DNA from 4 places in the Aminobacter sp. NyZ550 genome. Region 3 is predicted to be linked to each of the others. Evidence: predicted binding sites of a transcription regulator. Region 3 holds the regulator's gene; each other region holds the start of a gene.

The links. The regulator PhoB, encoded in region 3, activates phosphate uptake and scavenging genes when phosphate is short. The targets are predictions, from matches to a motif close to TGTCATNNANCTGTCAT.
Positions count from the first base shown of each region.
Region 1: a site for PhoB is predicted at 1,155-1,171, ahead of N7E70_RS00320 (PhoX family protein). Genes of this name have one in related genera too.
Region 2: a site for PhoB is predicted at 1,936-1,952, ahead of N7E70_RS28910 (DUF4956 domain-containing protein). Genes of this name have one in related genera too.
Region 4: a site for PhoB is predicted at 1,718-1,734, ahead of phnN (phosphonate metabolism protein/1,5-bisphosphokinase (PRPP-forming) PhnN). Genes of this name have one in related genera too.

Region 1 is NZ_CP114190.1:64,145-68,136, reverse strand. It holds gene N7E70_RS00330 (helix-turn-helix domain-containing protein) at 1-203, opposite strand, end outside; gene N7E70_RS00325 (phosphatase PAP2 family protein) at 293-979, opposite strand; gene N7E70_RS00320 (PhoX family protein) at 1,233-3,221, shown strand; gene N7E70_RS00315 (IS1182 family transposase) at 3,379-3,992, opposite strand, start outside.
Region 2 is NZ_CP114191.1:350,723-354,714, forward strand. It holds gene N7E70_RS28900 (esterase-like activity of phytase family protein) at 1-366, opposite strand, end outside; gene N7E70_RS28905 (polyphosphate polymerase domain-containing protein) at 378-1,190, opposite strand; gene N7E70_RS28910 (DUF4956 domain-containing protein) at 1,168-1,752, opposite strand; gene N7E70_RS28915 (S8 family serine peptidase) at 1,982-3,343, opposite strand; gene N7E70_RS28920 (RNA polymerase sigma factor) at 3,520-3,992, shown strand, end outside.
Region 3 is NZ_CP114190.1:1,472,471-1,476,462, reverse strand. It holds gene N7E70_RS07360 (ROK family protein) at 1-930, shown strand, start outside; gene phoB (phosphate regulon transcriptional regulator PhoB) at 957-1,646, opposite strand; gene phoU (phosphate signaling complex protein PhoU) at 1,745-2,449, opposite strand; gene pstB (phosphate ABC transporter ATP-binding protein PstB) at 2,488-3,309, opposite strand; gene pstA (phosphate ABC transporter permease PstA) at 3,327-3,992, opposite strand, start outside.
Region 4 is NZ_CP114190.1:454,699-458,690, reverse strand. It holds gene N7E70_RS02285 (peptide chain release factor 3) at 86-1,678, shown strand; gene phnN (phosphonate metabolism protein/1,5-bisphosphokinase (PRPP-forming) PhnN) at 1,993-2,622, shown strand; gene N7E70_RS02275 (DUF1513 domain-containing protein) at 2,635-3,744, opposite strand; gene N7E70_RS02270 (imelysin family protein) at 3,757-3,992, opposite strand, start outside.

The DNA.
Region 1 (3,992 bases), 1.4 Mb from region 3:
TCGCTCTCGCCGATCAGTTCCACCCCGGCATCTTCGATCGCCTGGATGACCTTGGTCAGCGTATCGACCACGCCACGCACCACGCCCTCGCTTGCTTCCATGCGCTGGATCGTCGGCACCGAGACACCGGCCATTTCGGCGAGCGTCTTCTGGTCGATGCCTGCCAGCGCTCTTGCGGCGCGCATCTGTGCGGCTGTGATCACTGAGGTGGTCCCGTCTCGATCCGCATCACGAATGTATCATACATTCATGATGATGTTTCAAGCATCATTATTGATGCCTGAGCCCCATATCATTCATCGGCCTCGGCCGGCCGCATGAAGCGGCGGCTGATCAGCCAGCACAAAGTCGCCCAGGCAAAGCCCGCGCACCAGCCCGCTAGCACGTCCGAAGGCCAGTGCACGCCGAGATAGACGCGGCTGATGCCGACCATGAGCGTGGTCAGGATGCCGATGGCAAAGACGAAGACCGTCGCCGCCCGCCCGGGCAGGAAGCGTGCCAGCAGCGCCCCCAGCGTCAGATAGGTGACCGCCGATAGCATGGCGTGGCCGCTTGGAAAGCTCATCGTGTGCACCTGCGCCAGATGCGGCACGAGGTCGGGCCTGGGGCGGTCGATGCCGAGCTTGAGCAGGCTCGACAGCACCTGGCCGCCGGCGACCGAGACGAATACGAACAGCGCCGGTCCCCAGCGCCTGGACATGCCGAGATAGATGATGCTGATCGCGGTGATGTAGATCAGCACCGAGGCGCTGCCCAGCGCTGTGATATCGCGCATCGCCTCTTCCACCCAGGAGGGGCCGATCGGATCGGCGGTGTTGCCGGCCGCGCGGAAGAACAGCAGGATGTCGGTATCGAAGGCGTGCGGTGCGGCGTCGCGGGCGATCTCCGACAACTCGACGAAGCCCCACAGGCCGCCGGCAATGATGATGCCCGCCGCCAAAAGCGAAAACTCGATCCTGTTCCACAATCTCTGCTGCATCGTCCTGCCGTGTCTCGGGGCTGTTCTGCCCTTGGGATGGCCGCTTCCCGACCCATTCGCAACAGGTGGGGATGGCTTTCCCAAAGAAAAGGCATGCAATGCAAAAGGTCGCAGCAAACCAACTCGCGTGAGCACTCAGGTCACGTTTTTGGGTGCTGTGGATTTTCGGCCAATCTGTCATGCTGTTGTTATGCACGGCAACTAGCGGTCTCGGCGAACCCCAAGCCGAACACCCCAGCCAGAGGTCGACGCCATGAACCAGCCCCATGATCAGAAATTCCGCACCTCGATGCTCGAGGAGAATGACGGTCCCGGTCACAACCCGACCGACAACCGCACCATGGGCGACATCATCGCCAAGCGCTTCTCCCGCCGCAGCTTCCTCCAGGGCTCGCTCGCCGTCTCGGCCATCGCCGCAACCGTAAGCCCCATCGCAATCCTGCTCGCCGACGACGCCCGCGCCGCCTCTGCCTCCGCTTTTGCCTTCGACGAGATCGAGGCCGGCATCGACGACAAGCATCACGTCGCCGCTGGCTACGACGCCGACGTGCTGTTGCGCTGGGGTGATCCGATCTTCGCCGACGCGCCCGAATTCGATCCGACCAACCAGTCGGCGGAAGCCCAGGCCAAGCAGTTCGGCTACAACAACGATTATGTCGGCTATATCGCCCTCGAAGGCTCGTCCGAGCACGGCCTGCTGGTGGTCAACCACGAATACACCAACGAGCACCTGATGTTCCCCGGCATCGTCAAGATCGTCGAGGGCAAGATCGAGGTCGCGCCAGCGGACCAGAAGCGCGTCGACATCGAGATGGCGGCCCATGGCGGCACCATCGTCGAGATCCGCAAGGAAGCGGGCAAGTGGCATCCGGTCCGCGACGGCAAGCTCAACCGCCGCATCACTTCGACCACCGAGATGCAGCTGACCGGCCCGGCCGCCGGCCATGATCGCCTGAAGACCAATGCCGATGCCACCGGTACCAAGGTGTACGGCACGCTCAACAACTGCGCCGGCGGCGTCACGCCCTGGGGCACCTACATCATGGCTGAGGAAAACTTCCACGGTTATTTCGGTGGCGAGTTGCCGGCCGATCATCCGGAGGCCGCCAACTACAAGCGCCTCGGCGTGCCGGAAGGCACTTATGAGTGGTTCAAGTTCTACGACCGCTTCGACGTCTCCAAGGAACCGAATGAGCCCAACCGCTTCGGCTGGATCGTCGAGGTCGACGTCAACGACCCGAACTCGCTGCCTAAGAAGCGCACGGCACTCGGTCGCTTCAAGCACGAGGGCGCTGAATCCATCGTGGCCAGCGACGGCCGCGTCGTCTTCTATCTCGGCGACGACGAGCGCTTCGACTACGTCTACAAGTTCGTGACCAAGGGCAAGTTCAACCCCGACGACCGCGCCGCCAATCTCGACCTGCTCGACGACGGCACGCTCTACGTCGCCAAATTCGCCGAGGACGGCACCTTCGCCTGGCTGCCGCTGGTCCAGGGCGACGGCCCGCTCACGGCCGACAACGGCTTTGTCAGCCAGGCCGACGTGGTCATCGAGACGCGCCGCGCCGCCGACCTGCTCGGTGCCACCAAGATGGACCGCCCCGAGGACATCCAGCCCAATGCCGTCAACGGCAAGGTCTATGTCATGCTGACCAACAACACCAAGCGCAAGGCCGACCAGGTCGACGCTGCCAACCCGCGCGCCGAAAACGCCTTCGGCCACATCATCGAACTGATCGAGGACGGCAGCGATTTCACCGCCACCAAGGGCAAGTGGGAAGTGCTGCTCAAGTGTGGTGACCCGTCGGTCGCCGAGGTCGGCGCGTCATTTTCGACTTCGACCACCCAAAATGGCTGGTTCGGAATGCCCGACAATTGCGCCGTCGACTCCGCCGGCCGCCTGTGGGTGTCGACTGACGGAAATTCGCCCAAGGCCACCGGCCGCACCGACGGCCTGTGGGCCGTCGACACCGAGGGCGCGGCGCGCGCCACCTCGAAGCTGTTCTTCCGCGTGCCTGTCGGCGCCGAGATGTGCGGCCCGCTGTTCACGCCCGACGACCAGACCGCATTCGTTGCCGTCCAGCATCCGGCCGACGGTGGCGAGGATTGGGAAGGCTTTGGCCGTCCGTCCTATTATGAGGACCTGTCGACGCGCTGGCCCGACTTCAAGCCCGATATGCCGGTCCGACCGGCCGTCGTCGCCATCACCAGGCAGGGCGGCGGCAAGATCGCCGTCGGATAGAAGTCTTTGTGCCTGAGGGAAGCGGCCGCGTTCAGCGGCCGTCAGACTGCTGACAAACCCCGTCGAATTTCGGCGGGGTTTTGTTTTGTGGGTTGATTGAGCTTTTGGATTGATGTCGGGGGGCAGATGCCAAGGCCGTTGCGAGCCGGCTTTGGCCTCATGCGAGGCTTGGTTTTGGCTTTGGCCAGAGGCTGATTGCGATCTTTTTCATGTTCTGGGCGGCGGCTGCGATCAGGCACTGGCAGGCGACGCTTGTTCGCCCTCGGAAGCGGGCATAGCGATGGCCGAAGAACTGCTTGGCATCGGCGAAGGATCGCTCGACCGTCTCCTTGCGGCGTCGATAGATCGCCTTGCCCCATGCGGTTAAGCGGTTGGCATCGACCCGCTCGCGGACATCCTGCCAGACATGGCGCGTGATGGTGCGCTCGGCCTTGGCGTTTGATGTGCAAGACGCCAGCAGCGGACAGTTGCGGCAGATCGTCGGGTCGCTCCTGTAGTGGCGATAACCGCCGCGATCGGTGGTGGCGTAAGTGAGCAACTGGCCCTGCGGGCAACGATAGCCGTCAAGGTCCGGCTCATGGACGAAAGCGCCCTTCCTCATCTTGCCAGGCTTTGGCCGGGTCGGGTTGCGATAGCCGACGACACCGTGGATGTTCCTGTCCTCCAGGCCCTTGGCGATGCCTGGCGTGGCATAGCCGGCATCCAGCCCCGCCGCCGTGACGTCGAAGCCGAAACGCTCCACCTGGCGGTCGAGCCGGTCGAGATAGACGA
Region 2 (3,992 bases), on a different replicon from region 3:
AAGTTGGGTGTCGCCCTGCTTGCCGTTGTTGCCATTGCTGACGGCCAGCCCCTCTGCGTTGACGACCTGTGGGGCCACGCCTGCCCTCAACGGCACCGACTGGACGGGCTCCAGATTGGCGATCCTGCCGTCCGCGATCTCGAGCCGGAAGTGATGCAGCACGCCGTCGTCGGAGACGGCGTAAAGCAGCTTCTCGTCGGCATCCCAGGCAAGGCCGGACAGTTCGTTGATCGATTGGCCGTCCGGCGCGGTTGCCGGAGCAGGCCTGCTGTCCAGCACTGCAAGTTCGGACGAACCTGCCATGACGGGGGCCGCGAGCACGAGGGCTGAAGCGCCGAGCAGCGCGGCGGTAAAGTGCTTGATCATGTCTCTCACTCCTATTGGATGTTTGGCTGGTGCAGGGCTGGACGATCGGTCACGCTGCCAAGCTTGCGCAGCGCCGGCAGGAAGCGGTTGTGCTTGGTGCCGGGGTTCAGCAGCGCGGTGGCGACGCAATATTTCGAGCAGCGCTTGGTCGGGTGCTGGTGCAGCGCCCTGAGGATGCCGTCGGCAACGCCATTGCCATTTGCCGACTTGGTTTCGAGGATGAACAGGTTGGGGTCGACGGCACGACGCGCGCCGCCGGCAAAGAACTCGAGACCGGTGTCGATGGTCATGCGTTCGCCGCCCTGCCGGGCCACCAGCGTCATGCGGCGATAGCGCATGTCGAGGACACGGGACAGTTGATGTGGGAAGGCCTGGCCGTATTGCGCGTCGTAGACCTTGTCGATGAAGGTCACTGCCTCGTCGTCGAGTTTGCCGAAGCTCTCGACGTCGAGGTCGAGGCGCTTCTTGACGGTCATGCCGCGCTTGTCCTTCAGCTTCACTTCCAGAAAGCATAGCCCCGCCTCGACATAGCGCCGGATGCGCACCTTGGCCCGCTGCCGCCGGCCCTGGTGGTGGTCGAAATAGCTGCGGCGCCCGGCGTCGTCGAAGTAGCAGGTCTCGTAAGTGAAGGCGCGCCGGCCTTCGATCTCCAACATGTCGAAGACCTCGGTGAAAGCGCCGGCGGCCTGCATCAGCACGGTGCCGTCGACAACATATTTGTTGTCCAGCCGCTCCAACATGGCGGCCTTGCCGTTCAGAGCCTTCAGGCTGATCGGCGCGAATCCGCCTGCGATCAGCACGTCAGTGCTTGCGATAATGGACATTGAGCTTCGCCATTTCCGTGATGTAGTCGAGCTGCAGCACCTGGTAGGACAGCACGTCGACGCCCAGCCGCTGGGACAGCTCGCAGCGCATGGCAGCGGGGTCCGACAGCAGCGCGACATTGATCTTGTCGAGCGACACCTTGGTGCCGCTGACCGACTGCAGCATGCGGGGATGATCGATGACGAAGGCACCGACGAGCACCAAGGCAACCGTCACCGCCACGAAGGGCAAGGTCGTGCCCTGGACCGAGCAGATGACGGCAACCGCCACACTGCCGAAGAAGTAGGTCATCTCGGTCTTCGACAGCGGTTCCGAGCGGAGCGTGAACAGCGCCAGGATGGCGAACAGGCCAAAGCCGGCGGCGACGCCGAACTGGACGGTCGACAACACGGTCAGCACGGCAAAGACGAAGATGTTGAATAGCGCCGCGGCGGTGACCAGTTCCTTGTCGCGATAGCGACGGTAATACATGCCGAACAGCAGTGCCGACATGCCGGTCAGGTTGATGCAGAAGCGAGCGAGTTCGGCCGCGAAGGGCGTCTGTAGCAACTGTGCGATCATTGCCCTCTCCCCGTCGTGGAAGAAGGCCTTCGTAGTGCCTGACGAGGCGAGCAAGGGATTGGCATTTGCGGTTCTCCTGAATTGCGCCGCCGAGCGGCTACGTCAGGAAAAACGGGCGTTGCGAGAACCTATTCCATCGCCGGCAAACTATTTTCAATCTCGGCGTGAAACCTGCAAATCGGCATGAAAACAGTATGATACGAGACGCCTCTCGCGCGTCGCCTGCGGCTCAGCTCCGACAGATCGTTCGCGCGTTGAGCAGGCCCCAGCCAAACACCGGATCCTTGCCGGGCTTGCCGAGATCCTCGGCACCCTGGCGCAAAAGCGTCTCGACCTCGCCGGCCTTGAGCTCAGGATTGGCGGCCTTGACCATCGCCACTGCCGCCGTGACAAAAGGTGCGGCAAAGGACGTGCCGGTCTTTGATGAGGCACCCTTGACCGAGGCCGCCGTCCAGACCTGGACGCCGGGTGCTGCAATGTCGATATGATCGCCGGCTCCGGCCCGCCGGTAGGGATTCTTGCGCCGGTCGATCGCCGTTACGGCGATCACAGGCTCGTAGGCGCCGGGGTAGAGCGGGGCGGCGCGCGGGCCGCCATTGCCGGCGGCCGCGACCAGCACGATGTCGCGCATTGCCGCCGCTTCGACCGTTCGTTCCAGCAGAAGGTTAGCCGGACCCGTCAGGCTCATGTTGATGACGAGCACCCCCTTGCCCGCCAGCAGGTTGATCGCCCGCACAAGATCGTAGACGGCGGACCGGTCGTCATTGCCATTGCGCTGGAAAGCATCCACCGCAACGAGTTCGCCGCCGGGCACGAGGCCCGGCGTTCGGCTTTCCGCCGAGCCTACGAGAAGGGCTGCCACCGCGGTGCCGTGCTGGCGCCCGGACTCAGGCAGGTCACCAGCCGCCAGTCGGATCGTCTCGATCCGCCCGCCGGCAAAGGCGAGATGTTCCTCATTGATCGCCGTGTCGATGAGTCCGATCCGCGTCGATGCCGTGCAGCGATCCGGCATGTCAGATGCCTCCGGCCAGCCGACGACATGGCGCGCCAGGCATTGTTCCGCGCCACAAGCTTCGGCACGGTCCTGGTCGGGGCGGTAGAAATGGTTGAAGTCGACGACCGCATCGGGTGCCGTGGCCGCTACCTCGGCACGCGCCGCTTCGAGCGTCGTGCCGTTGGGAACAGTGAGCTTGACGATTTCGGCTCCAACGAGCGGAACATCGGCCCGGTCGCTGATGCCGTAGCTCGCGGCGGTCAGGCGCGTGATCGAGGCCTGATCGAGGCCGATTGCCACGATCTCCCGTGGCGCCTCGCGCACAAGCGCGGGCGCTGTACGGACCACCTTGCGTCGTGGCTCAGGCTTGCCGAAGAGATCGAAGAGATTACGCCCCTTCCCCGTTCCCGGCGCGCTGGAATCCCTGCTCTCCGAGCGGCTTCCGCCGCCATCATCATCGTCGTCATCGGCCAGCGCAATCCCGCCGCCGAAAACCTCTCCCCGCATGGGAGTGACCACGGACGCGCCAAAGGTCGCGCCGCCCAGCGCCACCGCGAACACAAGCGCAAGGGAACCTGACGGGCGCTTCAGCTTCATGGTTTGTCCTTTCCCTGGCGATATGGCGCGCTGATGGCAATTGTTAGCGATCCACATCAGCCTTTCGTCATCCCATATCATTTTGACTACATTTGTGCATTTTGAGCCCAACGGACGGGAGACCGGTTTATTCCATCACCTCGCCGATTTCCGCGGGAGAGACAGGATAGGACTGCATGAAGGGTGACGATGTTTCGGTCAGCGATCGGCTGATCGCTTTCCTACCCAATCTGCGTCGGTTCGCCATCTCGCTGTGCCGGTCGCGTGATCTAGCCGACGATCTCGTGCAGGCGGCATGCGAACGAGCGCTCGCCAACCAGGACCGGTTCGAAGCGGGCACCCGCTTCGATGCCTGGATGTTCCGCATCCTGCGCAACCTGTGGATCGACCAGGTGCGCCGGACCAAGACGGCCGGCCCGCGCGAGGATATCGACAACCGCAACGACATCGTCGGCGTAAGCGGCGAGCATGACGCCGAAGCCCGGCTGACGCTGAAAAGCGTGGCCGCGGCAATCGACGAGCTTGTTGACGATCAGCGCGAGGTCTTGCTGCTCGTCTGCGTCGAAGACCTGTCCTACAAGGAGGCGGCCGAGGTGATGGGCATCCCCATTGGTACAGTGATGAGCAGGCTTGCCCGGGCCCGCAAGAA
Region 3 (3,992 bases):
GGCAACACCGTGACCGAAGAGACCCGGCGGCTTGTCACGCAGCAGATGCCTGCCGAGGCGCTGGTCGACGAATGCGTCGGAATGGTCCGGCGCCTGATCGACAGGGCCGGCACTTCGGGCGGCGCCGTTCTACGCATCGCCATCGCCGTCCAGGGCATCACCGACGCCGCCTCGCGCAAGCTGTTGTGGTCTCCGATCACCCGCTACGACGACATCCCCTTCGCCGACCGGCTGGAGCAGGAGTTCGGCGTACCTGTTTCGGTCGAGAACGACTGCAACATGATCGCCGAGGCCCTCCGCTGGCGAGATCCGATGCGTTATCGCGACGACTTCATCGCCATCCTGCTCTCGCACGGCATCGGCATGGGCCTCGTCATCAAGGGCGAGCTGTTCACCGGCACGCAGTCGTCGGGTGCCGAGTTCGGCCACATGATCCATCGCCCGGACGGCGCGCTTTGTCGCTGCGGCCGCCGCGGCTGCATCGAGGCCTATGCCGGCAACTACGCCATCTGGCGCAACGCAAGGGTTGGCGACGAAAATGCCGAGCCGCTGGCCGACCTGTCCGACGACGACATCAGGGCCGTGGCCGATGCGGCACGTGACCATGATGGCCCCGAACGCGAGGCCTTCCGCAAGGCCGGCGAAGCCATCGGCTTTGGTCTCGGCTCGATGTTTGCGCTGTTCGACCCCGCCCCCCTCGCCTTCGTCGGCGTCGGCGCAACCGCCTTCGACATCATGGAGCCACATGTGCGCGCGGCCATCGCCAAGACGGCGGGCGGGCTGCACTCGAAGGCGATCTCCTTCGACACCGAACCCAACGAGGTTCCACTCAAACGCGAGGGCGCGATGATGCGCGCGCTGCTTGCCGTTGATCAGGAGATCATTGCCGCAGGCACGGCTCCACGCCGTGCCGGTGCCGACGTCGCCTAGCTGAGCGGAAAAGAGCCCGAAGCGGCTCAGTCCTCGCGGATGGCGTAGCCGGCACCGCGGATGGTCCGGATCACGTCAGGCATGCGGCCGTTGTTGACCGCCTTGCGCAGGCGCCCGACATGCACGTCAACGGTGCGCTCATCGATATAGATCGTCTCGCCCCAGACATTGTCGAGCAACTGGCTGCGCGAGAACACGCGGCCCGGGTGCCGCATCATGAATTCGAGCAAGCGGAATTCGGTCGGCCCGAGCTTGATCTCGCTCTTCTTGCGGTAGACGCGGTGCGACTCGCGGTCGAGCATGATGTCGCCGACCTTGAGCACCGAGGACAACACCTCGGGTTTGGCCCGGCGCAGCAGCGCCTTGACGCGCGCCATGAATTCCGGCGTCGAGAACGGCTTGACCAGATAATCGTCGGCACCGGTCGAAAGGCCACGCACCCTGTCGCTTTCCTCGCCCCGCGCCGTCAGCATGATGATCGGCAGGCGTTCGGTGTCGGGACGCATCCTGAGCCGGCGGCACAGTTCGATACCCGACAGCGCCGGCACCATCCAGTCGAGCACCAGCAGGTCGGGCACGTTTTCCTGGAGCCGGATCTCGGCCTCGTCGCCACGCGTGACGACCTCGACCTGATAGCCTTCGGATTCGAGATTGTAGCGAAGCAGCACGCCCAGCGGCTCTTCGTCTTCGACGACCATGACCTTGGGAGCGATCATTGGCTATACCTTGTCCTTGCGCATGGCCGCTTCTGGACCATGCGCTGATTTAACCTATGCAGCGCCCCCGCGCCAAACGCATGCGGTTGCGGAAATGCTCAGGCCGGAACCGTCGTCGTGGTCTCGTCGACCTTGGGCCGGTTCAGCGGCAGCTGCGTACCCGTCACGACGAAATAGGCGTTCTCGGCGATGTTGGTGACATGGTCGCCGATGCGCTCGAGGTTCTTGGCGCAGAACAGCAGATGCGTGCAGGCCGTGATGTTGCGCGGATCTTCCATCATGTAGGTCAGGAGTTCGCGGAACACGGCGGTGTACTGGATGTCGATCTTCTGGTCGTCGGCGCGCAGATCCTTCAGGCCCTCGGCCTGACGCGCGACATAGAGATCGACGACGCCGCGAACCTGGCCAAGCACCAGCTGCGCCATCGCATCGATCGAATGCGAGAGATTGCGCGGGGTCGGCGACTGGCCGACGGCGCCGACCCGCTTGGCAATGTTCTTGGCGAGGTCGCCGATGCGCTCGAGGTCACCCGCCATGCGGATGGCACCGACCACGGCGCGCAAATCCTGCGCCATCGGCTGGCGCTTGGCGATCAGCGTGATCGCCGAATTGTCGAGATCGCGCTGCTTGGCGTCCATGATCGTATCGTCGGCAACGACGTTTTGCGCCAGTGCCTGGTCGGACGTGAGAAGCGCGCGGATGGCGCCGGCCACCATTGCGCCGGAAAGATCGCCCATGTCGCGGATGAGCTGGTCGACGTGCTGAAGTTCTTCGTCGAAGGACCGGACTGTATGTTCGCCCATGATTTCTTCCTCGTATCGTGTGCCGCGACGAAACCCACTCAGCCGAAGCGGCCGGTGATGTAGTCCTGCGTCCGCTTGTCGTCGGGGTTGGTGAACATCTTGTCGGTCGGGCCTTCCTCGACGAGATAGCCGAGGTGGAACATCGCCGTGCGCTGCGACACGCGCGCCGCCTGCTGCATCGAGTGCGTGACGATGACGATCGTGTAGTTCTCGCGCAGTTCGTCGATCAGCTCCTCGACCTTGGCGGTGGCGATAGGGTCGAGCGCCGAACACGGCTCGTCCATCAGGATCACCTCGGGCGAAACGGCGATGGCGCGCGCGATGCACAGGCGCTGCTGCTGCCCGCCCGACAGGCCGGTGCCGGACTCAGTCAGACGATCCTTGACCTCGTTCCAAAGTGCCGCCTTCTTCAAGCTGGACTCGACAACCGCGTCGAGCTCGGCCTTGCTGCGCGTCAAGCCATGAATCTTCGGGCCGTAAGCGACATTCTCGTAGATCGACTTCGGGAACGGGTTCGGCTTCTGGAACACCATGCCGACGCGGGCACGCAGTTCGACGACATCGATCTTGGGATCGTAGATGTCTTCATTGTCGAGCGTGATCTTGCCGCCGACGCGAGCGCTGTCGATGGTGTCGTTCATGCGGTTGAGACAGCGCAGGAAGGTCGACTTGCCGCAGCCCGACGGGCCGATCAGCGCCGTCACCTGGTGCTCCCGGATATTTAGATCGACGCCGAACAACGCCTGCTTCTCGCCGTAGTGCACGATGACCTTGTCACCGCGCATTTTGATGGCTTCGTTTGGCTTGTTCATCTCGGAGCTCACTACCTCTTCGAGGGTCTTTTCGGTCATGATGTTCATAGCAAGATGTTCCTTGTCTACCAACGCCGCTCGAAGCGCTTGCGCAGGATCACGGCAATGGCATTCATCAACACGAGGAATGCGAGCAGGATCAGGATTGCTGCCGACGTCTTCTGCTGGAAGCCCGGTTCGGGGAAATCCGCCCACATGAAGATCTGTACGGGCAGGATGGTGGCCGGGTCGGTGAAGCCGCCCGGGATGTCGACGATGAAGGCGACCATGCCGATCATCAGGAGAGGCGCGGTCTCACCAAGTGCATGGGCCATACCGAGAATTGTTCCGGTCATGATCCCTGGCATCGCCAGCGGCAGGACATGGTGGAACACCGTCTGGACCTTGGATGCGCCAATGCCAAGGGCAGCCTCACGGATCGAAGGTGGGACCGCCCGCAGCGAAGCGCGCGAGGCGATGATGATGATCGGCAGCGTCATCAGCGCAAGCACCATGCCGCCCACCAACGGCGCCGAACGCGGCAGCCCGAACCAGTTGAGAAACACCGCAAGACCGAGAAGACCGAAGACGATCGAGGGCACCGCCGCCAGATTGTTGATGTTCACTTCAATCAGCGTGGTCCAGCGGTTCTTCGGCGCGAATTCCTCGAGATAGAGGGCAGCGGCAACGCCGATAGGGAAGGAAATCGCCAAGGTGACGATCATGGTCAGGAACGAGCCCACCACCGCACC
Region 4 (3,992 bases), 1.0 Mb from region 3:
GAGGACCTGAACATCCTGCATTGCTCCAATTCCTCGACAGGCACGGCCTCGGCTGTTAGAAGCCCGCCATCACAAGGAATCCCCGATGGCTGAAGACATCGAAAAGGCGGTGGCGCGCCGCCGTACGTTCGCGATCATCGCCCACCCTGACGCCGGCAAGACGACGCTGACCGAAAAGCTGCTGTTGTTCGGCGGCGCGATCCAGCTCGCCGGCGAGGTCAAGGCCAAGAAGGACAAGATCCAGACGCGCTCCGACTGGATGAAGATCGAGCGCGAGCGCGGCATTTCGGTCGTCACCTCGGTGATGACCTTCGAATATGGCGACAACGTCTTCAACCTGCTCGACACGCCCGGCCACGAGGACTTCGCCGACGATACCTATAGAACGTTGTCTGCGGTCGACAGTGCTGTCATGGTCATCGACGCCGCTAAGGGTATCGAGCCGCGGACGCTGAAGCTGTTCGAGGTCTGCCGGCTGCGCGACATTCCGATCATCACCTTCGTCAACAAGATGGACCGCGAGGCGCGCAACACCTTCGAGATTCTCGACGAGATCGAAGAGAAGCTGGCGCTCGACACCGCCCCGATCACCTGGCCGATCGGTCAGGGCAAGACCTTCTCCGGCACCTATCACCTCGCTCAGAACGCGGTGCGCCGTGGCGACGCCGAGGCCGAGCGCACGCCGGTGCATGGTCCCGATTCCAACCGCGCCGCCGGCCTGTTGCCGGACAATGAGCGCCCGGCGTTTATCGAGGAACTGGAGCTTGCCCGCGAGGCCTGCCGCCCGTTCGACCTGCAGGCGTTCCGCGAAGGCCATCTGACGCCGGTCTATTTCGGTTCGGCCCTGCGCAATTTCGGCGTCCGCGACCTGATTGAGGCGCTTGGCGACTTCGGCCCCGCGCCTCGGGCTCAGGAGGCCGACACGCGCAAGGTCGAGGCGACGGAAGAGAAGATGACGTCCTTCGTCTTCAAGATCCAGGCCAATATGGACCCGAACCACCGCGACCGTATCGCCTTCGTGCGTGTCTGCTCCGGCGAGCTCAAGCGCGGCATGAAGGCCAAGCTGGTCCGCACCGGCAAGCAGATGAGCCTGTCAGCGCCGCAGTTCTTCTTCGCCCGTTCGCGCATCACCGCCGACGAGGCTTATGCCGGCGACGTCGTCGGCATCCCAAACCACGGCACGTTGCGCATCGGCGACACGCTGACCGAGGGCGAGGACATCCTGTTCCGCGGCGTTCCCAACTTTGCGCCCGAAATCCTGCGCCGCGTCCGCCTCGGCGATGCGATGAAGGCCAAGAAGCTGAAGGAAGCGCTGCACCAGATGGCCGAGGAAGGCGTCGTCCAGCTGTTCCAGCCCGAGGACGGCTCGCCTGCCATCGTCGGCGTCGTCGGTGCGCTGCAGATCGACGTGCTCAAGGAGCGCCTGTCGGTGGAATATACCCTGCCCGTCGATTTCGAGATGGCGCGCTTCTCTGTCTGCCGCTGGATTGATGCCGACGACAAGGCCGACCTGCACCGCTTCATCGAAAGCCATCGCGGCGACATCGCGCGCGATCTCGATAACGACCCGGTGTTCCTCGCTCAGCACGAATTCTCGCTCAATTACGAGGCCGAGCGCTGGAAGATGATCCGCTTCGCCGCGATCAAGGACTATCAGGTCCGCGACAAGGTCGCCTGAACAAGGGTGCCAGGGGCGGATTTGCCGCCCTGCATCTCGTTTCGTCATTCCGTCATGTAAATCGCCTAATGGCATCGCAGTGCCGCCGCCTGCCCGTGGTCCAAGCCATGGGGCGTGACAGGTCAGCACTGGAGATGTTCAATGCGCCGAGCTTGCTGAAAAGGGCCGGCGCCGCCAGGGCGGGGGCACTAGAGCGCCGTGCGTCCGGGTGGACGCACAAAGGACGCTCCAAGGCTTAAAGTGGCGCATCGTGCTTTCCGAAAATCGAGAGCGATTTTCGGGCCGATGCGCGGACATGGAGGAAATGACGTCGCATGATGGTTTCAGCATTGATCGAGCGTGAACTGACCCGCGTTGGCTCTCCTGTCCGCTACGGCGTCTTCGTCGCCGTCGTCGGACCCAGCGGTGCCGGCAAGGACACGCTGATTGCCTATGTCCGAGAGCGCCTGACCGACGACGACCATGTCGAGTTCGCCCGCCGCGTCATCACCCGCCACAGCGACGGCGCGACCGAGGATCACGACACGCTGGCCGACGCCGCCTTCATCGAGGCTGACGCATCGGGCGCCTTTGCGCTTTCCTGGGAGGCGCATGGTTTGCGCTACGGCATTCCAGCTTCCGTCGACGATGCCATTTCGGTCGGCCACGTCGTCGTTGCCAACACCTCGCGCGGGGTCATCCCGGCGCTACGCCAGCGCTACGCCAATGTCGCCGTCGTCGAAATCACCGCAGCACCCGAAATCCTGGCCACCCGGCTTGCCGCGCGCGGCCGTGAATCGCGCGGCGAGGTGCTGGCGAGACTGGCGCGTACCGCTCCGCATGATCTCAGTGGTCCCGGCCATGTGGTGATCGACAACAGCGGCCCGGCTGAAATCGCCGGCGAACGCTTCCTTGCCGTGTTGCGCAAGGCCGTCGCCTTCTCCGACGTATCCGGCATGATATAGGTAAGTAAAGACTTACGTATTTCGCGGATCGATCCGCAGCATGTGGTTGTCCCAGACATGCTCGGGATCGTCGGTCTTTTTGCCGTCGGGATCGACGACAAGGCCGGCGCCCGTGGTGGCGAGGAAACCATCGCGGTCCGGCGCCAACCCGCAAACCTCGACCAGATCGGCATTGGCCACGACCTTGCCCGTCTTGGCCTCGATCATTGCCCAGGCGTTGCCTTGCGGCGAAGAGACGGCGATCAGCCCGGCGTCGCGATTGGCCGCGACCGAGCCGATATAGTTGCGGAAACCGCCGAGGATGTCCTCGGGCATGTCAAGCATTTCCAGCTCCTTGCCGCGCGCGGCTCGGCCGATCAACAGTGGCTTTTCCGTTGCCGGCCCCTCGTGCTGGCAGCCGAACCAGACGGTGCCGTGGGCGTCGATGTCCATATGCCGGATCGACAGTTGGTGAAGCTTTTCCGGCAGTTCGTGTTTCTCGATCAGATCGCCCGAGACGCGGTCGACAAGCACGAAGGACGGCCTCATGGTGGGAATGTTGAGCTTGGCGCGGCCGAAATCCGGATGGGTCTCGATGCCGCCATTGCAGATGGCGAGCGTGCGCCCGTCGCCAAGCAGGATCAGCTCATGCGGGCCGACGCCATGGGTCGGGAATTCGCTGAGGCGGCGGAAGCCGTCGCGCGCGTCATAGACGCCGACCATGCCGGCGGCGTTGTCGAAGTCGTTTTCGGTGACGTAGAGCAGCGCGCCATCGGGCGAGAATACGCCATGGCCGTAATAGTGGCGGCCGGCGATGCTCGGGATGGTCAGCGGCGTGTCTTTGCCGGTGTGGTCGAACATCAGCATGAAGGTGCCGGGCTGGCGCGCAAACACCACCGACTTGCGCGAGACGGGATCGAATGTCACGTCGTGTCCGCGCTCTGGCAGGGTGACGCTGTGCAGGATCTTGCCGGCCTCCGACAGGATCGCCACGCCATACTCGCCGGTCCTGGACTGGTAAGCTGTGGCGAACATTGCGTCGGTTTCGAGTGCCAGTGCGCGCCTGGCGGGGCTGAGCGAAAGCACGAAGCCTGCTCCAGCTGCCTTGAGGAAATCGCGACGGTCGAACAGCGGTGTGCGCATTGTCCTGGCTCTTCAGTCGCCGTCGAGCGACGAGAAACCGGCAGTCAGTCCGAGGGCCCCGGAAAGCCTGGTGCCGAACTGCTCCGACAGGCTCGACGTCACCAGCGCGAAATAGCCGAGCTTCTCGCGTTTGGCGGGGTCGGCAAGGGCCGCATCGATCGGGCCGGTGACCGCAGCCGCCGCTGCCTGTGCATTGGCGAATTCGAAGCCGATCGACTCGGCAACCCAGCGCTCGTCGGCCGGCACCA